DNA from 2 places in the Stenotrophomonas sp. CFBP8980 genome. Region 2 is predicted to be linked to the other one. Evidence: riboswitches for the same ligand, from Rfam matches in the RefSeq annotation. Region 2 holds a riboswitch; the other holds the start of a gene.

Region 1 (11,503 bases), on a different contig from region 2:
CGCGCCGGGCCGCGTTCCACGCCGTCGAGCAGCTCGCGGTTGCGCACCAGCAGCTGCACCAGCGCCACCAGGTCGTCGCAGCGCCAGTGGCCACGGATGTAGCTTTCGCCGGCGCCGACGCTGCCCTGGGTCGCCACCGCGCGATAGAACGCCGGGTCATCGATGGTCACCGTCACCAGCGGGCCGCTGCCCTGCGCGCCGAGCACCACCTCGCCCAGTGCGTCGCGGACCCGCAGGCGGCCGTCACGCAGCGCGCCCAGCTTGGCCAGCAGCTGGCGGCGCAGGAAAGCATCCAGGCGCCCGGGCCGTGGCAGGGCCATGCAGTGGCTCATGTCGTTCATTGGTTTTTTCCAGCAAGCGAAGGATGGTCGTGGACCGGATTGCGTTTCAGCCACAGGCGCATCGCCTGCCAATGGATCGCGCCGACCACCTGCAGGGTCATCAGCGGGTGGCGGGCGAGCACCATGGCCAGCCCGCGGCCGTCCAGCGCGCGGCGCTGCATCGACTGGGTCGCATCGAACTGGCGCCGGCCGTCGCGCCATACCTGCATGTGCACGCGCAGGTCGTCGCCGGGCACGGTGAAGCGCCAGTCGTAACCGCAGTCCATCTGCATGAACGGCGAAACATGGAACTGTTTGTCGAAACGCCAGCGCAGCGCGCGGCCACGCGCTTGCGCATCAGCGACCGGCAACACGTAGGCATGGCGTTCCTTCCATGGCGTGTTGGTGATCTCTGCGACGATGCACTCCAGTGTTTCGTCAACCGCATGGCAGTAGTAGAAGCTGACCGGATTGAACACATGGCCAGCGTGGCGCAGGTGGGCGAGCAGGCGTACCGGACCCAGCGGACGGTGGCCAAGCGCGCCCTGCGCGCGGTCGCGCACGGCCTCGGCCAGCGGTTGGTCGGGATCACCCAGGTAATCGCTGCGGCGGAACTCGACCAGGTTGCGGCGACCCACCGACCACAGCCAACGCCGGTCGAACACGCGGTCCACGTCGTCCAGGTCCAACAACAGCTGCGCGATCGGATAACGGAAGGCGTGCGCGTGCGGCAGGTGCCTGCGGTGCACGACCTCGCCACGATAGATCGCACTGGCGCTCACGCGGTGGTTTCCTCGTGACGTGGCCAATGCCTTTGCACGCTCACGGCGTGCAGCGCATCCACCACGCGCCGCGCACTGCGGATGCCATCTTCATGGAAACCCCAGCCCCAATACGCACCGGCGAACCAGGTATGTCGGCGTCCCTGCACCTCATGCCAGCGCCGCTGCGCACGGACCATGGCGTGGTCGTGCACCGGGTGCGCGTAACGCAGGCGACGCAGCACCTTGGACGGGTCGATCGCCTCACTACGGTTGAGCGTCACCAGCAGCGGGGTGGGCGTGTCCAGGCCCTGCAGCAGGTTCATGCAATAGGTCACCGTACAGGCCTGGGCCGGATCGCGCGGCACGTGCGCGTTCCAGGCCGCCCACGCCGCGCGGTTGCGTGGCAACAGACTGGCATCGGTATGCAGCACGACCTCGTTGGGCTGGTAGCGGATGGCACCGAGCACGCTGCGTTCCAGCATATCCGGATCCTGCAGCAGCCACAGTGCCTGGTCACTGTGGCAGGCCATCACCACGTGGTCGAAGCCTTCCGCGCCCGCTGCGGTGTGCACCAGCACGCCATCGGCCAGCCGTTCCACCGCCAGCACCGGGCACTCCAGCCGCTCGCGCACGTGCCAGCGTTGACGCAGCGCGTCCACGTAACGCGCCGATCCGCCCTGCACCACCCGCCATTGCGGGCGGCCCGTCAGCTGGAGCATCTGGTGGTTGGCCATGAACTGCACCAGGTAGCGCGCCGGGAAGTCGCGCACGCGGGTGGCCGGCGAGGACCAAAGGGCCGATGCCATCGGCAGCAGGTGCTCTTCGATGAAGGCCTCGCCGTAATGATGGTCGTTGAGGTACTGGCCCAGCGTCGGCCCGGCCTCATCGCCCTGCAACAGGGCCGGCGCCTCGCGGTAGAAGCGCCGCAGGTCCGCCAGCATCCCCCAGAACCGCGGCGACAGCAGGTTGCGGCGCTGGCAGAACAGCCCATTCAACGAGGTGGCGTTGTACTCCACCCCGCTGCGTTCGCTGCGCGCGGAGAAACTCATCGTGGTCGGCTGCGAGGCGACACCGAGCTCGTCGAACAGCCCGCTCAGCAGCGGATAGTGCTGCGGGTTGAAGACGATGAAGCCGGTGTCCACCGATACTGCGCCGCCATCCACCTGCAGCGCGTGGGTGTGGGTGTGTCCACCGAGGTAATCGTTGGCCTCGAACAGGGTGACCTCGTGCTGCGGGTCCAGCCACCATGCGCTGGCCAGTCCGGCAATGCCCGAACCAATGACGGCGATGCGCATGTCAGTCCTTTGCCTTGGCCAGCACCCAAGCCGGCACTGGCTTGAGCCCGTGCACCAGCCGCAGCGACTGCATCAGCCGCAGGCCGTACCAGGTGATGTCCACTTCCCACCAGCGGAAGCCCTGGCGCGCGGTACCCGGGAAGAAGTGATGGTTGTTGTGCCAGCCTTCGCCGAAGGTGAGCAGGGCCAGCCACAGGTTGTTGCGGCTGTCATCGCCGGTGTCATAGCGCTGCCGGCCGAAACGGTGGGCCAGGGAATTGATGGTGACCGTGGCATGGAACAGCACCACGGTGGAGACGAAGAAGCCCCAGACCAGCATCTGCGGGCCGCTGGTATCCAGCGACGGTGCCACGTGCTGCAACAACGCGCCCAGTCCATACAACGCCACGGCCAGCGCGACCGGCACCAGCGTGTCGAAACGGTCCAGCCAGCGCAGTTCCGGGAAGCGGGCCAGGTCGGGGATCCGCGCCCAGTCGGTGCGGAACCCTTCGCGGGTCAGGAACCAGCCCATGTGGCTCCACCAGAACCCGTGTTCCCGCGGCGAATGCGGGTCCAGCGGCTGGTCCGCATGGCGATGGTGGCTGCGGTGGTGCGCAGCCCACCACAACGGCCCGCGCTGCACGCTGGACGCGCCGATGGCCGCGAACAGGAACTGCACCGGACGCGAAGTCTGGAAGGTCCGATGGGAGAAGTACCGGTGGTAGAAGCCGGTGATGGCGAACATCCGCACCGCGTACAGCAGCGCGGCCACGGCCACCGCCACCCACGACACACCCACCCATATCACCGCCACGCAGGCCAGGTGCAGGCCCACGAACGGCAGCGCGCGCAGCCAGTCGATGCGCTTGCCATCGGCTTCGGCGGCGTCGGCAGCGCTGGGTTCCCTGGCGGCGGTGTCGAACCAGCGCAACAGGGTGGACCAGCGCCGCGGGCGGGGCGGCGGTACTGCGGGTGTGGCCGACATCGTGCATCCCTCCTGGATCTACTGACAGGAGATACGGAGCCAGCGGCCCCGTGGATGCAGCTTCCGGAAAATAAATTCTCCGGACCGTTACAGGTTGGCGATGTCTCCCTTGGCGACCACCGGACCACTGGGCGCCGGATGCGGCGCGCCCGCCGACGGTTCCAGGGTGATCGCCAGTACCGAACCGTTGACCAGCGCCGAACGCAGCGCGGCCGGTACGTCCACGGTGTGGGCGCGGTCGTTGGAGACCAGGCCCAGCGACACCGGCGCGCCGCCGGCCGGGATCACCCACAACTCGGGCGCGCGGCCCTGGGCATCCGGCGCGGACGGCACCGGCACCATCAGCACCTTGCCCAGGGTGGCATCGACCGAGGCCAGCCAGCCGGCACGGCCATCGTCATGCAGCAGCGGGGTAACCGGGCGCGTCGCCTGCTCCGGCTCGGCCGCCGGGGTCGGTGCCGGGGTAACGGCCACCGGGGTGGGTACGGGGGCATCCGGTGCCGGACGGGTGAACACCGCGACCAGCGCCAGCGCGGCAGCCAGTGCGGTGGCACCCTGCCAGAAGCCGGTACGCTGCCACGGACGCGCGTTCGGGGCGGCGTCGAAGGTCGCCCAGCCCAGTTCGCGACGCACGCGCAGCCACACATGGGCCGGCACCGGGGCGCTGCCCACTTCTTCCAGCAGCGGCGCCAGTCGTTGTTCCCATTGATCGACCAGCCGCGCGAAACCCGCGTCGGAACTGATGCGCTGCTCGGCCTCGCGGCGTTGGGCGGCGTCGAGCACGCCCAGCACGTACTCAGCGGCCTGCTGGTCGGCGCTCGGCGGCTGCCCGTCTTCGTGGTGGAGGTCGCGGATGTTCATGGTTCCAGGCACACCCGAAGCTGGGCCAGGCCACGGCGGATCCAGCCTTTCACCGTACCCAGCGGAGTGGCAAGGCGGCGCGCCAGTTCATCGTGGCTGGCGCCGTCAAGGAAGGCGGCGCGGATCAGGCTGCGCCGGCGCGGTTCCAGCGCCTGCATGCAATCCTGCAGCCGCGCGTCTTCATCATTGCGTTCGGCCAGCTGGGCCGGCTGCAGGTCACCATCGGGCAGTTCCTCTGCGATGGACACATCGTCGAGCGCCCGCGGCGGTGCAGCGCGCAGGCGGTCGATGGACCGGTTGCGCGCCAGCATCGACAGCCAGGTCATCGCCGAAGCCTTGCCGGGATCGAAGCGCGAGGCTTTGTGCCAGACGGTCACGAAGACCTCCTGCAGCACGTCTTCGGCTTCGCCACGGTCACGCAGCAGGCGCAGGCAGATCGCGAAAATTCGTCCCCCGGCTTGCTGGTACAGCGCTTCAAAGGCATCGCGATCCTGCGTCGCCACCTGTTCGAGCAGGGCGTCGAATCGGCGCGCGTCGGCACCGTCGGGGGCGTCCGGCTGGGGCATTGCAGGCTCCGCGTGGTACAGGGGCAGACCTGCATCCTCCTTGCTCGGCGCGCGTACCGCAAGTCCATCATCGCGTGCATGACGCCACCAGGGCTTGGGTGCGTGCGGCGGCAAGCTCTCCTTCGCTGAAGGGCTGCGGCGCGCCGGGGAAGCGGACGCGCACCTGCGGCCAGCTGCCTCCGGCATCGCGCACGTTGCCGGTGCCTTCGAACTGCAGCAGCCGCCGATCGGCACGCGCATAGACCAGATTGACCGCCGGCACCGCGAAGCCGAACCAGGCATCCAGCTGCATCTGCAGCTGTTCAGCCGGCTGGCCCTGCCAGGCCACCGCTCCGACCCGGCGCAGCTTCACCGGCACCCAACGCTGGCGGCTGGTGAGCAGGAACGGCAAGGCCACCGTATCGCCCTGCAGCAGCGCGGACCAGTGCGCACGCACGGCCGCATCGAATCCCGCGTCGATCACTCCGCCGCGAGGCATCTCCAGGGTCTTGGCTGCGTCGGCTGCACCGCTGGCGGCGCGGATGCTGACCCGGCGCTGCGTGCCCTGGGCCTGCACGGCCTCGCGGCGTCCATCGCGGCCATCGATGAACTCGAAATCCGGCGCCTGCGCATTGGCGGCGGCCGGCATCCATTTGCGCGCGAACGGGCGCCCGTCATTGCAGCGGTACAGCACCAGCCGCGCCTGCTGCGCGCCCACGTCCTGCAGGTAATGGGTTTCGCGGTACAGCGCGCGGCCCCCCGTCGGCGCCAGCGCCTCGCCTTCCACGCGCAGCACCGCGGCACCGGCAGGCGAAGCAGCGGCGGCAAGCAACAGCAGGCAGGGCAGCAAAAGGGAGCGCATGGCAGGGTCCGCAGGGGGCTCATGGAAAGATACGCAGCGGGCGGCGCATTGGATGCAGTGCGCCGCCAGCCCCTTGACCGATCCCGCGCTTGGGCCTACCTTGTGCTCGCCGAAGGTATCCATCGCTTCATGCGAATGAAAGGATGGATTTAAACGGGAATCCGGTGACCGTGCCCCGTGCACGCATTCCGGAGCTGCCCCGCAGCGGTGAATGGAAACGACCTCCGCCAATAGCACTGGGCCACGGCCCGGGAAGCGGCGGACACTAGGTGGGCGGCAACGCCCGTGTCCAACAGCCCGAATACCGGCCCCGGCCGGAGGACCTGAGCGTCCTTCGATTCGACCTGGAATCTCCGCGGGGAGGTTGCCCAGCCCATGCCGTCCCGTCACCAGCGGGACGCGTCGGCACGTGCGCCTGTCCACGGCATCCGGTTCGCCCGCGGGGGCGAAGGTCGCTGGCAGGAGGCACGTGGGCCGGAAACGGCGCGCGGCGCCCTGCAGTTCCTTCGTTCCTCAATGCCGACATGCAATGAGGACACGCTGCAATGACCACCGTTACCAACCTGGGTTTTCCCCGCATCGGCGCCAAGCGCGAATTGAAGCGGGCCCTTGAACGCCACTGGAGTGGCGAGGATGACATCGCCACCCTGCAGGCCAGCGCCGCCGCGCTGCGTGCACGGCACTGGAGGCTGCAGATCGAGGCCGGCGTGGACGTGCCGCCGAGCAATGATTTCAGCCTGTACGACCAAGTGCTGGATACCGCCTTCCTGTTCGATGCGCTTCCTGCACGTTACCGACAGTTGGCCGCTGGCGAGCCGCTGGCCGCCTACTTCGCGATGGCCCGCGGCCTGCAGCGCGATGGCATCGACCTGCATGCGCTGGAGATGACCAAGTGGTTCGACACCAACTACCACTATCTGGTGCCGGAACTGCAGGCCGGGCACGCGTTCGCGCTGCGCGGTGACAAGCCGCTGGCCGAATTCCGCGAAGCCAAGGCGCTGGGCATCCACACCCGCCCGGTGCTGCTGGGGCCGGTGAGCTTCCTGCTGCTGTCCAAGACCACCGATGGTTCGGCCGCGCTGGACCTGCTGGATGCGCTGCTGCCGTGCTACGTGGACCTGCTGGCCCAGCTGGAAGTGGCCGGCGCGGACTGGGTGCAGCTGGACGAGCCACTGCTGGTACAGGATCTGGACGCGGCCGCCCGCGCCGCATTCGAACGCGCCTATGCCGTGCTGGGCGCGAAGGCGGCTGCACGACCGAAGCTCCTGCTGGCCACTTACTTCGGCGCGCTGGATGACAACCTCGGTCTTGCCGCCAGCCTGCCGGTGGACGGCCTGCACGTGGACCTGGTGCGCGCGCCGGAACAGCTGGACGCCGTGCTGCAGGCGCTGCCCGCCGGCCGCGTGCTGTCGGCCGGGCTGGTCAACGGCCGCAACATCTGGCGCACCCAGTTGGACAATGCGCTGATCCTGGCGCGCTACGCGCAGACCGATCGCGGTGCGGACCTGCTGTGGCTGGCCCCGTCGTGTTCGCTGCTGCATTCGCCGGTGGACCTTACGCTGGAAAAGAAACTGGACGGGGAACTGCGCAGCTGGCTGGCGTTCTCACGGCAGAAGCTGGAAGAACTGCGCGTGCTGGCCGATGCGTTGGACGGCAAGCCGTCCGCGGACGCCGGGCTGGGCGCCAATCGCGAGGCGCTGGAGGCCCGCCGCCGCTCGCCGCGCGTGCACAACCCGGCCGTCGCCGCGCGCCTGGCCAGCCTGTCCGCCGCCGATGCCCGGCGCCATGGCAGCTATCCGCAGCGCCGCCTGGCGCAGCACGCCGCGCTGCAGTTGCCGCTGCTGCCCACCACCACGATCGGCTCGTTCCCGCAGACCCTGGACGTGCGCGAAGCACGCGCCCGGCACAAGTCCGGCAAGCTGTCGCTGGCCGACTACGAGGCCTTCCTGGAGCAGCAGACCGCGCACTGCGTCCGGGTGCAGGAAGAGCTGGGACTGGACGTGCTGGTGCACGGTGAGTTCGAGCGCAACGACATGGTGGAATACTTCGGCGAGCAGCTGGAAGGCTTCGCTTTCACCGGCAGCGGCTGGGTGCAGAGCTACGGCTCGCGCTGCGTGAAACCGCCGGTGATCTTCGGCGATGTCAGCCGTCCGCAGCCGATGACCGTGCGCTGGTCGCAGTATGCCCGGTCGCTCACCCGCAAGCCGATGAAGGGCATGCTGACCGGTCCGGTGACGGTGCTGCAGTGGTCGTTCGTGCGCGACGACCAGGAACGCGACGCCACCTGCCGGCAGATCGCGCTGGCACTGCGCGATGAAGTGAATGATCTGGAGGCGGCGGGCATCGGCGTGATCCAGGTCGACGAGCCGGCGATCCGCGAAGGGCTGCCGCTGCGCCGCGCGCAATGGCGCAGCTACCTGGACTGGGCGGTGGAATCGTTCCGGATCAGCACCAGCGGGGTGCGCGATGCCACGCAGATCCACACCCACATGTGCTACTCGGAGTTCAACGACATCATCCACTCGGTGGCGGCGATGGATGCCGATGTGATCTCGATCGAGACCTCGCGTTCTCGGATGGAGCTGCTGGATGCCTTCGTGCGCTTCAACTATCCCAACGAGATCGGGCCGGGCGTGTATGACATCCACTCCCCGCGCGTGCCGGACAAGGCGGAGATGGTGGACCTGCTGCGCAAGGCACTGGCGGTGCTGAAGCCGCAACAGCTGTGGGTTAACCCGGATTGCGGCCTGAAGACCCGCGGCTGGCCGGAGACCCGCGCGGCGCTGGAAGCACTGGTGGCCGCGGCGGCCGAACTGCGCGCCGAGCACGCCGAGGCCAGCGTCGCCTGACAAAGAAGGTGGGGTAGAGCCGACTTCAGTCGGCTGGGCATTCCGCACGGTGGTGGCTGGCAGCCGACTGAAGTCGGCTCTACCTCTTCGGTTCCGCCCTTTCGGCTCTACCCCTTCGGCCCTACCCTGCGGGCTTTCGTGCCGGTACGCTGCGTGCTCCCCTGCACGGATTTTCCCATGATGCCCCTGCCCGCCCACGTGGCCCTGATCGTGGTGGACCTGCAACCGGACTTCATGCCCGGCGGCGCGTTGGCCTGTGCCGATGGCGATGCGCTGGTCGCACCGATCGCCGCGCTGCTGGCCGAGCGCCGCTACCGCACCGTGGTCGCCACCCAGGATTGGCACCCGGTCAACCATGCATCGTTCGCCAGCCACTACGCCGGCCAGCAGCCGTTCGCGCAGATCCAGCTGCACGGCCATCCGCAGACCCTGTGGCCCGACCACTGCGTGCAGGGATCACCCGGCGCCGCGCTGCATCCCGGCGTGGACTGGAATGCCGCTGACCTGGTGCTGCGCAAAGGCACCCGTCCGCGGGTGGATTCGTACAGCGCGTTCCGCGAGAACCACGGCCCGGAAGGGTCGCGCCCGGCAACTGGTCTGGCCGGCTGGTTGCGCGAACGCGGCATCAGCGAAGTACATGTGTGCGGACTGGCGCGCGACTACTGCGTGTTGTGGACCGCACAGGACGCGGCCAGCGCCGGCTTCGCCGTGGGCTTCCACTGGGACCTGACCCGACCGGTCAGCGCCGACAACGACGACGCCACGCGCCAGGCATTGGCAACGGCAGGCATCGCGCTGCTTTGATCACGTTGGGTAGCGCCTGGTAGCGCCGAGCCATGCTCGGCGGATTCCATCCGGCATCGTAATGCCCGCCACACATCGCCCTGCTCTGATCGCGCCGGCGCTACCGGAACACCACCGTACGATGCCCGTTGAGCAGGATGCGATGCTCCACATGCCGGCGCACCGCACGCGCCAACACCTGCGATTCGGTGTCGCTGCCCAGACGCACCAGCTCGCGCGGGGTCATCGCATGATCCACGCGGGCCACGTCCTGTTCGATGATCGGGCCTTCGTCCAGGTCTTCGGTCACATAATGCGCAGTGGCACCGATGATCTTGACCCCGCGTGCGTGCGCCTGGTGATACGGCTGCGCCCCTTTGAAGCTGGGCAGGAAGCTGTGGTGGATGTTGATCGCACGGCCCGCCAGCGCGCGGCACAGCGTCGGCGAGAGGATCTGCATGTAGCGCGCCAGCACCACCAGGTCGATCTTCTCGCGCTCGACCAGATCGATGATCTGGCGTTCCTGCACCTCGCGCGTTTCCGCGCTCACCGGCACGTGATGGAACGGAATGCCGTACGACGCTGCGAGCGGTGAGAAGTCGGCGTGGTTGGAGGCCACCGCGGCGATATCCACCTTCAACTGGCCACTGTGGGCGCGGAACAGCAGGTCGTTGAGGCAGTGGCCCTGCTTGCTGACCAGCACCAGCAGGCGTGCCCGGCGGCGGCCGTCGTGCAGTTGCCAGTCCATGCCGAAGTCGCTTGCCAGCGCCTGCATCGACGCCTGGACCGTATCCAGCGGCAGGCCGGCATCACGGTCGAAATGCACGCGCAGGAAGAAGCGCCCGCTCTCCTCGTCGCCGAACTGCTGGGCGTCGAGGATGTTGCAGCCGTGGTCGTACAACAGGCCGGACACGCGGTAGACGATACCGGTGCGGTCCGGGCAGGACAGCGTGAGGATGGAGTCGGGTCGCATCCGGCCAAGTCTAGGGCAGCCTGCTGCGCTGCGGAATAAATGCTCTCAGATGCAACTGCATCGCCCGGTAGTGACGGCCGCTGGCCGTCGTGCCTCCGCCGTTGGTGGGTGACGACCGTTGGTCGTCATGCTCCTGCCTTCCGCTGCGCTCGCCGAGCATGGCTCGGCGCTACCGATTTCCCCCGGTAGTGACGGCCGCTGGCCGTCATGCCTCTGCCGTTGGTGGGTGACGACCGTTGGTCGTCACGCTTCCGCCTTCCGCTGCGCTCGCCGAGCGTGGCTCGGCGCTACCGATTGCGCTCAGGCGGATGCACCGTCAGTGCCACCAGCCGCAGCACCAGCGGGCGCACCACCAGCACGCAGCAGAACGCCACCGGCATCGCCAGCAGATAGGCCTCCAGCACGCGGCCCAGGTAGGCCTCGTCCACCCCCGCATGCGCGGCAGTGATCACCAGGCACATCAGCATCGCCATGATGCCGGCCATGAAAAAGGCGAAGACATAGGGCGTAGCGCGATGGCCGAACTTCAGCCCGCGGCGGGCCGGCAGTACAGTGGAATCGGTCATGGGTGGTGGTGGGCGTGCAGGAACAGCCTTCCAGCATGCCCGACGCGCCGCGCGGCTGCAGCCCCTGCGCGCTTGGGGCAGTCCGAAGCAGAACTTTGCCCCCGGCCATGGCAGGCTGTGCGGTCATGAACCTGCTCCAGCTCATCCGCACCTTCACCCGCACCGCCGAAGCCGGCAGTATCGCCGGCGCCGCGCGCGCACTCGGCATCAGCGCCACGGCCGTCGGCCAGAACATCAGCCGGCTGGAGGCGCACCTGGGCGTGCGCCTGTTCAACCGCAGCACCCGTTCGCTGTCGCTCAGCGAAGCCGGCGCGCTGTACCTGGCCAAGGTGCAGCACATCGAAGCGGAGCTGGCCGGCGCACAGGCCGCGATCAGCAGCGGCGACATCGAACCGGCAGGCCCGCTGCGCATCGGCTGCAGCCGCGCGTTCGGGCGCCACGTGCTGGCGCCGATGCTGCCCGCGCTGCAGCGCCGGTATCCGCAGTTGCAGCTGGAACTGCGGCTTTCCGACCGCGCCGTGCGCCACGCCGAAGAGTCGGTGGACGTTAGCATCCGCATCGGCGCACAACTGCAGGATGGGCTGGTGGCACGCCCGCTGGCGCGCATCCCGTTCGTGTTCTGCGCCGCACCGTCCTATCTGGAACGGGCGGGCACCCCGACCTCACCGGAGCAGCTGGCGAGTCACCGCGCGCTGCTGTTCCGCTTCCCTGCCGACGGCCG
Region 2 (11,503 bases):
CGCTGGCGGCTGGGATGACGGCCATCCAGGTGCCGGACCTGGTGCATCCGGATGCGGCGGTGCGCGCGCTGGGGCATCGCATCGTGGAGTCGCTACATGATGTGCGCGCGCTGTTGGTGCCGCTGTTGCGGTAGCGCCGAGCCATGCTCGGCGAGCGCAGCAGTGCGCGTGACGGCCAGCGGCCGTCACTACAAGTTGCTGCGGTCAAAAGGTAGCGCCGAGCCATGCTCGGCGAGCGCAGCGGCGGGGATGACGGCCAGCGGCCGTCACTACATCATCCGGCCGAACACCAGCGCGGCGTTGGTGCCGCCGAAGCCGAAGCTGTTGGACATCACCGTGTCCAGCTTCTGCTCGCGGCTTTCGCGCACGATCGGGAAACCTTCCACCTTCGGATCCAGTTCGGTGATGTTGGCCGAACCGGCGATGAAACCATCGCGCATCATCAGCAGGCAGTAGATCGCCTCGTGCACGCTGGCAGCGCCCAACGAATGGCCCGACAGCGCCTTGGTCGAGGACAGCGGCGGAATCGATTCGCCGAACACCTCGCGGATCGCGCCCAGTTCGGTGACATCGCCCAGCGGCGTGGAGGTGCCATGGGTGTTGAGGTAATCCAGGGGGCGGTCCACCTTCTCCATCGCCATCTTCATGCAGCGCACCGCGCCCTCACCGGACGGGGCGACCATGTCGGCACCATCGGAGGTGACGCCGTAGCCGATCAGCTCGGCGTGGATCGTGGCACCGCGCGCGATGGCGTGGTCGTAGTCTTCCAGCACCAGCATGCCGCCACCACCAGCGATGACGAAGCCGTCGCGGTCCTTGTCGTACGGACGCGAGGCGGTGGCCGGAGTCTCGTTGAAACTGGTCGACAGCGCGCCCATCGCATCGAACATCACGCTCATCGACCAGTGCAGGTCTTCACCGCCGCCGGCCAGCATGATGTCCTGTGCGCCGTGGCGGATCAGGTCGGCCGCCGCACCGATGCAATGCGCCGAGGTGGCGCAGGCCGCAGACAGCGAATAGCTCAGGCCCTTGATCTGGTAAGCGGTGGCCAGGCAGGCCGAGACCGTGCTGCACATCGTGCGCGGCACCATGTACGGGCCGACCTTGCGCACGCCCCGGCTGCGCAGGATGTCAGCCGCTTCCACCTGCCATTCGCTGGAGCCACCACCGGAACCGGCGATCAGGCCGGTACGCGGGTTGCTCACCTGCTCCGGGGTCAGCCCGGCATCGGCGATGGCATCGCGTGCGGCGATGTAGGCGAACGCCGAAGCATCGCTCATGAAACGCTTCAGCTTGCGGTCGATCTGCGCATCCAGGTCCAGGTCGACGCGGCCGCCGACCTGGCTGCGCAGCCCGGCTTCGGCGTGGTCGGTCAGGTAGCTGATGCCGGCCTTGCCGGCGCGCAGGTTGGCCGACACCGTGTCCAGGTCGTTGCCCAGGCACGAGGTGATGCCCATTCCGGTAATGACGACGCGACGCATCAGAAGTTCTCGGTGGAGGTGAAAAGGCCCACGCGCAGATCCTTGGCGACGTAGATTTCGCGGCCATCCACCAGCATGCGGGCGTCGGCCTGTGCCATCACCAGCTTGCGGTTGATGACGCGGGTGATGTCGATCTCATAGCTGACCAGCTTGGCGTCCGGCAGTACCTGGCCGGTGAACTTCACATCGCCACAGCCGAGCGCGCGGCCGCGGCCGGGTGCGCCCAGCCAGGTCAGGAAGAAGCCGGTGAGCTGCCACATCGCATCCAGGCCCAGGCAACCGGGCATCACCGGATCGCCGATGAAATGGCAGTTGAAGAACCACAGGTCCGGACGGATATCCAGTTCGGCGCGTACCATGCCCTTGCCATGCGGACCGGCGTCGTCGCGGATGTCGGTGATGCGGTCGAACATCAGCATCGGGTCGTTGGGCAGGCGCCCGGCGCTTGCGCCGAACAGTTCACCGCGGGCGCTGGCCAGCAGCTGGTCGCGGTCGAACGCGTGGAGACGAGTCATGGAAAGCACGATCCTGGAAGCGAAGAACGGAAGATCAAGCGCCCGAGGATGCATGACAGCACACGTCGCGATCAAACTTTTCCACCGTACGCACGCGTAGTGTTTACCATTGAAAACGCGCATCCTGTTGATGTGCAACGACCATACTTCGGCGTGTGGCCCACCAAGGTCGAATGCCCTTCCAACACCCACCATGAGCACTATGCGCAAGATCATCCACGTTGACATGGACGCCTTCTACGCGTCGGTGGAGCAACGCGACGATCCGTCCCTGCGCGGCCGGCCGGTGGTGGTGGCATGGCGTGGCGCGCGTTCGGTGGTGTGTGCGGCGTCCTACGAGGCACGGGTGTTCGGTGTGCGTTCGGCGATGCCGGCGCTGCGTGCCGAACGCCTGTGTCCGGATGCGGTGTTCGTGCCGCCTGACTTCGCACGCTACAAGGCCGTTTCCCGGCAGGTGCGCGAGATTTTCCTGCGCCATACCGACCTGGTGGAACCGTTGTCGCTGGACGAAGCGTACCTGGATGTCACCGTGCCGAAATCCGGGATCGCGCTGGCGACCGACATCGCGCGCGAAATCCGCGCGCAGATCCGCGATGAAACCGCGCTGACCGCCTCGGCGGGCATCGCGCCGAACAAGTTCCTGGCCAAGATCGCATCGGACTGGCGCAAGCCTGATGGCCAGTTCGTGGTCACCCCGCAGCGCGTGGACGCTTTCCTGCTGCCGCTGCCGGTGAAGAAGGTACCGGGCGTGGGCAAGGTGATGGAAGGCAAGTTGGCGGCGCGTGGCATCGTGACCTGTGGTGACCTGCGCAGCTGGTCGCTGGCTGCGCTGGAAGAGGCCTTCGGCAGCTTCGGTCGCAGTCTGTACAACCGTGCCCGTGGTATCGACGAACGGCCAGTGGAGCCGGACCAGCCGGTGCAGTCGATTTCCTCCGAAGACACGTTCGCCGAGGATGTTCCGCTGGATGCACTGGCGCCGGCGATCGCCCAGCTGGCGGAGAAAACCTGGAACGCCACGCGCCGGACCGACCGCACCGGGCACACGGTGGTGCTGAAACTGAAGACCTCGCAGTTCCGCATCCTCACCCGCAGCTACACGCCGGAGCGGCCGCCGGAATCGATGGAGGAACTGCGCGACATCGCCCTGGCGCTGCGCGATCGCGTGGAGCTGCCGCCGGACACGCTGTACCGCTTGGTGGGCGTCGGCCTGGGCGGCTTCCGCGAGCGCGAGCCGGTCCTGCAGGGGGACCTGTTCCAGAAAGGGGACGGAGGGAATTAAGCGAACTTAATTCCCTCCGTCCCCTTTTTGGGTTTCAGTACGCGGCGGTGATGATCTGGCGCGGGTGGGCGTGGGTTTCCAGTTCTTCCACGAACGCGGCGGCGTAGTCGGCGTAGCTGATACGGCTGTGGCCTTCGGCGTCGGCGAGGAAGCTGCGGGCCTGCACGCGATACTGCGCGCGCTCTTCGCCCGGGCCGATTTCCGCGGCCGGCGAGAAGAACGTCCAGTCGATGTCCTGCACGGCCTGGAGCGTCTTCAACGCCTCGCGTGCGGCCAGTGCAAAAGGCTTGTAGGCGGCCGGGAAATCCGGGGTATCGACCAGCTGCACCCCCGGTGCGACTTCCAGGCTGCCTGCACCGCCCACCACCACCAGCCGCGGCACGCCTGCCTGGCGCGCGGCATCGAGCAGCTGCCCGGCGACCACCGCGATCTGGCCGATGTCATCGCCCGGGCGCGGACCGTAGGCACTGGCCAGCACATCGTGGCCGGCAATCACGGCCGCCAGCGCGGCACTGTCATCCAGCGGGGCGATGGCCTGCGCGGCGCCGTCCAGTTCGGCGGGCAGCTGTTTCTCACTGCGTACGATGGCGGTGACCTGGTGGCCGTTGGCCAGCGCATGGCGGGCGATCTGGCGGCCGATGTTGCCGGTGGCACCGACGAGGGCGATCTTCATGGGGGGCGTTCCGTAGCGGGGTGAGCGGTCACTGTAGGTGCCCTTACATGATCGAAAAACAGCGTATAACGATCATGTTTGTTGCATGGATCGAGCAGATGGACCGATTGACCGCCATCGATGTGTTCATTGAAGTGGCCGAGCGCGGCAGCCTGACCGCGGCTGCAGAGGCGCTGGACATGTCGCGGCCGATGGTTACCCGCTACCTGGCCGCGCTGGAGCAGTGGCTGGGTGCGCGCCTGCTGCACCGGACCACCCGCCGGGTCGCGCTGACCGGCCCGGGCGAGATCGCGCTGACGCGCTTCCAGCAGATGCGTGGAATGCGCCAGGAACTGGAAGACGAGCTGGCCAGCCAGGATCCCGAACCCCATGGCGTGCTGCGGGTGACGGCCAGCGTGTCGTTCGGCCAGCTGCACCTGGCCCCGGCCGTAGCCGACTACGTGAAGCGCTACAAGCAAGCGCGTATCGAACTGTTGATGGTGGACCGCATCGTCAACCTGGTGGAGGAGCGGATCGACCTGGCGGTTCGCATATCGCGGCAGATCGATCCGGCATTGATCGCGCGTCGGCTGGCCGATTGCCGTTCGGTGCTGTGCGCCGCGCCGGCCTACCTGCAGCAGCAGGGCACCCCGCACAGCGCCGAACAGCTGGCGACGCACAACTGCCTGACCCACCATTACGTCGGCAAGGGCGTGTGGCGCCTGCAGCGGGATGGACGCGAGGTGGCGGTCAGCGTGAGCGGCAACATCAGTGCCAACGATTCGTCGCTGCTGCTGGAGGCGGTGCGCAGTGGCACCGGCATCGCGATGCTGCCGGCCTACCAGGTGAATCCGCTGTTGGCCAGCGGTGAGCTGGTCGCGTTGCTCGCCGATTACTCGTTGGAAGCAATGGGGCTGCACGCGGTGTATGCCTCGCGTCGGCAGCAGTCCACCCTGCTGCGCAGCTTCGTCGACTTCCTGGTGGAGCGGTTCTCCAGCCCGGCGTTTGCCGCGTACTGCTAGCCAGCGCCGGTCAATGAAGCGGCCGTGGGCGGCCGTTACACTGCGGGTTCCCCCGCATGACATGGCAGGCCTGTGAGCGACGTAGCGACGTATCCGTATCCGCTGGTGGTGTTCGACCTGGATGGCACGCTGGTGGACAGTGCCAGTGACATCGCCGAAGCATTGAACCGCACGCTGGAAGACTGGCAGCTGCCGCGGGTGGCCGAAGCCACCGTGCTGACCTGGATCGGTGACGGCGTGCGTCGGCTGGTGGAGCAGGCGTTCACCGCGGCGGGCAGCACGATCGACCTGGATCGGGTGATGCCGGGCTTCATGGTGCACTACCGTGAGTGCCTGCTGCGCAGCCCGCGGCTGTTCGATGGCGTCGCCGAGGCCCTGCAGCAGCTGCAGGAACGTGGCGTGCCGATGGCGATCTGCACCAACAAGCCGAGTGCGCTGGTACAACCGCTGCTGGATCACCTGGGCATCGGCGATCGGTTCGCGCTGGTGCTGGGCGGCGATTCGTTGCCGCAGCGCAAGCCCAGCGGCGAGCCACTGCGGCATATCGCCGGGCACTTTGCTTTCGCGCCCGGCGACTGCCTGATGGTGGGGGATTCGTTGACCGACTACCGCGCCGCGCTGGATGCCGGCATGCCGGTGGCGCTGGTCCGTTATGGCTATCCCCGCGGACTGGACCTGCAGCACAACGAGGCCGTGGCGGTCGTCGACGACCTGCGCCAGTTGCCAGGGTTGCGCGCGGGCAGAGTCGGGTAACGGCCGACCGCACCCGCTGCGCCCGCCGACCATGGGTCGGCGCTACCGATGGCGGCTGGTGGGTAGCGCCGAGCCGTGCTCGGCGGAATGTTTCCGCGCACGGGCCGCTGCGCTCGCCGACCATGGGTCGGCGCTACCGATGCGGGCTGGTGGGTAGCGCCGAGCCGTGGTCGGCGGAATGTCTCCGCGCACGGAGCGCTGCGCTACCGTGCGCGTTACTTCGGCTGGTAGCGCACGCTGAGCTGGTATTCACGCCCGGGCTGGTTGTACCAAGCGACGGTTTCATAGCGACGGTCGAACACGTTGGCGGCCCGTGCGAGCACCGACCAGTCATCGCTGAGCGCGTACTCCAACCGCACGTCCAGGGTGCCGTAGCCCGCAAGCTTCACTGTGTTGGCGGCATCGTCGTAGCGCTTGCCGGCGCCGAAGCCGGTCAGGCCGACGCGCAGGTCGCCGAAGCGGCGGTCCAGGTCGATGCGCGCGGTCTGCTGCGCACGGCGCGCCAGCCAGTTGTCGTACTGCGCACCGACGGTGCGGTTGCGCGGGGCGGTGTAGCTCAGCTGTGCGTTGATGTCGATGCCGGCCAAGGTGGTGGCGGCGGTCAGCTCGGCGCCGCGGATACGCGCCTTTTCCACCTGGGTCATGCGGAAGGTGGCCGCGTCGTAGGTGATCAGGTCATCCACGCGCGTCTCATACACATCCAAGCCCCAGCGCCAGCCCTGGCCCTGCTGCGCGATGCCGATGTTGCTGCTGCGTGCCTTTTCCGGATCCAGCGTGGCCACCCCGCTCCACGGGTCATACAGGTCGCTGAAGGTCGGCGCCTTAAACGCGGTGCCGTGGCTGGCGGTAAGCTTCCAGCCCGCGCCCAGCTCCACACCCCAAGCCAGTGAACCGGTGGTGTGGTTGCCGAACTGCTGGTTGTCATCGTTGCGCACGCTGGCCTGCAGCTGGTGCCGGCCGAAGCGACCCTGGTACTGAACGAACACACCGGTGTTGTCACGGCTGTCGACCAGGTAGCCGGCGCTGCTGCCATCCAGGCTGTCATCACTCCAGTCCACGCCGCCGCTCAGCAGCTGGTTGTCGGCCAGGCTGGCGTCGACCTGCAGCGAGGCGCTGTCGCGGTGGGTCTGTGCGCTGCCGAAGGCATCGAACGGTCCGCTGTTGTCCGATTCATTGTCGCTGCGGCCGATGCCGGCCGTCACCGCCAGGCGCTCGGACGGGGTGTAGCGGAGCTTGCCGCCGAGCACCTGCTGCAGCGTTTCAGAGTAGTTGTAGTAGCCGTCGTAGTGGTTCTCGCCTTCGGCACGCAGCGCGCTGCCTTCCACGCTCCACTGTGGGTTGAACGTGTAGCCACCCCGCGCACTCTTGGAGAGATTGCGGTAGCCATCGCGATCCGGCTCGTCCGCGCCACAGCCCTGGAAAGTCGCCGCCGAACCGCGGCACGCATCGATGCCGTCGCTGTGCTGGTAGGCGATATCCAGCCCGAACCAGCCGCGCTCGGTGCCGCCGCCGATGCCACCGCTGGCCTGGCGCAGGCCGTTGCTGCCACCGCCCAGTTCCAGGTGCGGTGCAAAGCCGCCGGTATCACGACGGGTGAAGATCTGCACCACGCCGCCGATCGCATCCGCGCCGTACAGGCTCGACTGCGGGCCGCGCACGATCTCCACGCGTTCGATCTGCGCCAGCGGAAGGTCCTGCAGCATGGCCAGGCCGAAGTCACCGGTGTTGATGCGTACGCCATCGACCAGCACCACGGTGTGCGAGGAATTGGTGCCGCGCAGGAACAACGAGGTCTGCTTGCCGAGTCCGCCGGTGTTGGCCAGGTTGATGCCGGCGCGGCCGCGCAGCAGGTCCTGCAGCGAGGTGGCCTGGCTGGCTTCGATGGCGCTGCGGTCGATCACCTGCGCAGGGCTGAGGCTGTCGGCCAGCGCGATCGGGGTACGCGTGGCGGTGACCAGCACCTGGTCCAGCGCGGTGGCCGCGTTCTGTGCGCCAGCCACGCCAGGCAGTGCGGCCAGCACGGCCAGGGAGAGGATTCGGGACTGCAATGTCATGGGGTAACTCCAACTGCCGCGCACGCCCGCGCGGACAAAAAGGGAGCTGCAACGCGGAGACAGGGCGATGCGCACCGCGCAGGACGCGGTGGCCGTCGCCGATGCCCACCGCATCGCAACCTGGTGCTTCCGGGCCGGTCTCCGGGCTTGCCGTCGGTGGAGGTCCACCGGGCGGACGCCTTCCCATGCCCGGGGGCACAGTGGCGTGAGGTCCGCTTGTGACGTGCTTACCGTTGCGGGGGCAGCGCCGGAGTGGCATCACCTGGATGCGTCACCGGCTTCCCGTTTCAACCTGCCAGCCGACGCCGCAGGTCACCTTGAAGTGCGCGCAGTCTAAGCCATCGCGTGCGGTGATGCAGGCCGCGTGCGCCGGTGCACTAGAATGGCCCCTGTTTCGTTCCAGATCTGCCCATGACGTCCATGCCGTACTGCGTTGCCCCCTTGTCCCAAGGCCCGGGTGCCTGCCCGCTGATCCCGGACCGGTGCAGCGGGGCCAAGCGATGATCCTGGACCTGGTCCGCCACGCCAGCACCGGCCGCGACACCCACCTGGACGGTCGCACCGACCGGCCGCTGCTGGCCGGGGCGCACGATGCGCTGTGCGCGGCCTACCAAGGCCATGAGTGGGAGCGGGTGATCAGCTCGCCACGCCTGCGCGCGCTGCATACCGCGGTCGCGCTGGCGGTGCCGCGCGGGCTGGACGTGCAGCCGGATGCAGAGTGGGAAGAACTCGATTTCGGCGACTGGGACGGCCTGGCGATCGAGGCCCTGCCGGAACAGGAACTGCTTGGGTTCCATCGCGATCCGCATGCGTTCGCCCCGCCGAATGGCGAAAGCTGGGGTCGCTTCGAGCGCCGCATCGCGCGCGCGCTGGACCGGCTGTTCGATGAGGAAGAAGAGCAGGACGCGGCACCGACGCTGATCGTCAGCCATGGAGGGCCGCTGCGGATGGTGCTGTCGCAGGTGTGTGGCCTGCCGGTGGCACTGTGCTGGGCGCTGCGCATCGACCACGGCACGCGCCTGCGGTTGCGGGTGGAGCGCGGAGATGCGGGGCTGTGGGGCGAGTTGCTGGAACTGCAGCAGCCCTGAAAGTGGGGCGGGAGGCCCGCGGCGCCGCTGCGCTCGCCGAGCATGGCTCGGCGCTACCCTCGCGGTGATGTCGACCGGTACCGGTAGCGCCGAGCCATGCTCGGCGGGGTCAGCGGAAAGAGGTTGACGGCCAGCGGCCGTCACTACCCCGTCAGTCGTTGTTGTCGTCGAAGCGTTGTTCGCGCACCGGGCCGGAGGCAGGCCCCGGCGCTTTCAGCGGCTGCAGGGCGATGCGCGCCTCGTAGTCGTGCACCAGCGCGCTGCGCTGGGCTTCGGTCAGGTCCTGCCAGTGGCAGTCCAGCAAAGCGCCTTCCAGCGAATACAGGAGGTTGAGGCTGGGCTTGAAGCCGGCCCTTCGAACCTTGACGAAGGCCCCCACCGAGCCGATGGCGAGCAGGTCTTCGCGGCTGCGCAGGCCGACCTGGCGCAGCCATGCTGCGCTCTTCGGACCAATGTTGCGCAGCTGCACGGTGCTCATCGCAGTGCGTCGACGAACACAGCAGCGATCGCTTCCAGGCCGGCCTGGTCGTCGGCATCGAAGCGCGCCAGCAGCGGGCTGTCGAGGTCGAGCACGCCGATCAGCGCACCGTCCTTGACCAGCGGCACCACCAGTTCCGAACGCGAGGCCGAATCGCAGGCGATGTGGCCCGGGAAGGCGTCGACGTCGTCGACGCGCTGGGTTACGCGTTCCGTGGCGGCCGCACCGCACACGCCCTTGTGCAGCGGAATGCGCACGCAGGCGGGCAGGCCCTGGAAGGGGCCGACCACCAGCTCGGTGCCGTCGAACAGGTAGAAGCCGGCCCAGTTGAGGTGGGGCACGGCGTGGTAGATCAGCGCCGAGAGGTTGGCCGCGTTGGCGATGCGGTCGCTCTCGCCATGCACCAGGCCACGGGCCTGGTCCAGCAGCTGGGCGTATTGTTCCGGCTTGCTGCCGGTCAGCGAAGAAGTGGCGAACATGCCGCCAGTCTAGCAAGGCACGACGGTGCTGGCGGCCAGTGCCGTGGCCAGCGCCCCGATCCGCGCAATGCCCGCCACGTAACGCGCATCCAGCTCCTGGCAGCAGGACAGGCGCAGGCAGTGGCGGTAGCGCGCGCCGCGCGAATACATCTGGCCGGGCATGAACACGATGTCCTCGGCCAGTGCCTGTTCGAACAACTCGCCGGTGTCCACGCCGGGAATCTCCAGCCACAGCAGGAAGCCACCGGTGGGTTCGGTCGCCCGCGTGCCGGGCGGGAAATGCTGGGCAACCAGCTGCCGCACCTTGCTGGTCTGTTCGCGGTACAGGCGGCGCATGCGGCGCAGGTGGTGTTCGTAGTTGCCGGCTTCCAGGAAGGCGGCGACCGCATCGCCGAGCAGCCTTGATTCGGCACCGCTGGAATGGAACTTGAGCAGCGCGATGCGGTCGATGAAACGCCCGCCTTCCAGCCAGCCGACACGGTAGTCCGGTGCCAGGGTCTTGGAAAAACCCGCGCACACCATCACCCAGCCGTCGCGGTCGAAGGCCTTCAGCAGCGGCTCCAGCGGTTCGCTGTGCTGCAGTTCGGCGTACACGATGTCTTCGATCACCGGCAGGCGGCGTGCATTGGCCAGTTCGGCCAGGCGTTGCTTGGCCGCCACCGGCATGGTGCAGCCCAGCGGGTTGTGCACCGTGGGCATCACCACCAGCGCGGCCAGTGCGGTGGTGTCCAGCAGCGCATCGAGAGCTTCCACGTCCAGGCCCCGCTGCGGGTGGGTGGGCAGTTCGATCGCCTGCAGGCCCAGGCTGGCCAACAGGGGGTAGAGGTTGAAATACGATGGCGCTTCGATGCCGACCGCATCGCCCGGTTCAGTCACCGCGCGCAGCGCCAGTTGCAGGGCCTCCATTGCCCCATGGGTGAGCGTGATCCGGCCGGGCACGGTGTGCAGGCCCATCCGCGGGCCGCGCTGCACGATCTGCCGGATCAGGGCCTGCGAGCCATCCGGCCGCGCATACGTTTCCACCGTGGCCAGGCTGCGGCGCAGGACCTGCGCAGTTGCGCGCTGCAGCTGCACGCCGGGATAGAAGACGCGACCGCGCGGGCCGGCGAAGGCCAGGTCCAGCACCTGTGGCCGCTGCTGGGCGGCAAGCACCCGTGCCAGCATCGCCGGCTGGCTGGGCGCAGTGGGCTCGGAGGGTGCATCCCGCAGCGATCGACGGGGAACCTGCAGGCGGGCGGCAACTTCGAAGCCGGACCGCGGCAGCGGCACCACCAGCCCGGCATCTTCGAGTTGCCGGTAGGCGCCGATCACCGTGTTCAGGCTGACCTTGCGCTGCTGCGCCATCTGCCGCAGCGAGGGCAGGCGCGCACCGCTGGGCAGGCGACCGGCGTGGATCGCCAGGGACAGCTCATCGGCCAGTTGCTGGTAGCGGGGCGGCGCGGCCTGGGCGTCCATCTGTATCCAACCAAACAGGGGGAGCCTGCCACTGTACCCCTGTTTTCCTTCGCTCTACGATGCAGCCTTGCTGGCATCAGCTCCGGCCTTGCTGGCATCAGCTCCGGCATTTCCCCCACGCACGCCCTTGATGGACGTGCGTTCTTTTTTTCCCGCTTACTTCATCGGCACCAGCACCGGTTCGCGGCGGTACAGCTGTGGGAAACGCTGCTGCAGGGCCACCAGCTTGGGTGCGTCGTAGTAGCGG

Evidence for each region. Region 2 has a riboswitch for cobalamin ahead of btuB (TonB-dependent vitamin B12 receptor). Riboswitches for the same ligand answer to the same signal wherever they lie in the genome.
Region 1: another riboswitch for cobalamin. It lies ahead of metE (5-methyltetrahydropteroyltriglutamate--homocysteine S-methyltransferase); the one in region 2 lies ahead of btuB (TonB-dependent vitamin B12 receptor).

What each region holds. Positions count from the first base shown of each region.
Region 1 is NZ_JAXCXF010000009.1:87,169-98,671, forward strand. It holds gene SOM47_RS16505 (class I SAM-dependent methyltransferase) at 1-341, opposite strand, end outside; gene SOM47_RS16510 (DUF1365 domain-containing protein) at 338-1,102, opposite strand; gene SOM47_RS16515 (NAD(P)/FAD-dependent oxidoreductase) at 1,099-2,379, opposite strand; gene SOM47_RS16520 (acyl-CoA desaturase) at 2,381-3,343, opposite strand; gene SOM47_RS16525 (anti-sigma factor) at 3,431-4,204, opposite strand; gene SOM47_RS16530 (sigma-70 family RNA polymerase sigma factor) at 4,201-4,770, opposite strand; gene SOM47_RS16535 (hypothetical protein) at 4,838-5,611, opposite strand; cobalamin riboswitch at 5,707-5,938, shown strand; gene metE (5-methyltetrahydropteroyltriglutamate--homocysteine S-methyltransferase) at 6,157-8,460, shown strand; gene pncA (bifunctional nicotinamidase/pyrazinamidase) at 8,638-9,264, shown strand; gene purU (formyltetrahydrofolate deformylase) at 9,365-10,216, opposite strand; gene SOM47_RS16555 (DUF2798 domain-containing protein) at 10,504-10,782, opposite strand; gene SOM47_RS16560 (LysR family transcriptional regulator) at 10,908-11,503, shown strand, end outside.
Region 2 is NZ_JAXCXF010000003.1:143,783-155,285, forward strand. It holds gene SOM47_RS09115 (HAD family hydrolase) at 1-134, shown strand, start outside; gene fabB (beta-ketoacyl-ACP synthase I) at 270-1,481, opposite strand; gene fabA (3-hydroxyacyl-[acyl-carrier-protein] dehydratase FabA) at 1,481-1,996, opposite strand; gene dinB (DNA polymerase IV) at 2,190-3,275, shown strand; gene SOM47_RS09135 (NAD(P)-dependent oxidoreductase) at 3,310-3,948, opposite strand; gene SOM47_RS09140 (LysR family transcriptional regulator) at 4,047-4,949, shown strand; gene gph (phosphoglycolate phosphatase) at 5,022-5,702, shown strand; gene btuB (TonB-dependent vitamin B12 receptor) at 5,918-7,756, opposite strand; cobalamin riboswitch at 7,872-8,091, opposite strand; gene SOM47_RS09155 (histidine phosphatase family protein) at 8,257-8,844, shown strand; gene SOM47_RS09160 (TfoX/Sxy family protein) at 8,996-9,322, opposite strand; gene msrC (free L-methionine (R)-S-oxide reductase MsrC) at 9,319-9,801, opposite strand; gene SOM47_RS09170 (aminotransferase-like domain-containing protein) at 9,811-11,256, opposite strand; gene msrA (peptide-methionine (S)-S-oxide reductase MsrA) at 11,413-11,503, opposite strand, start outside.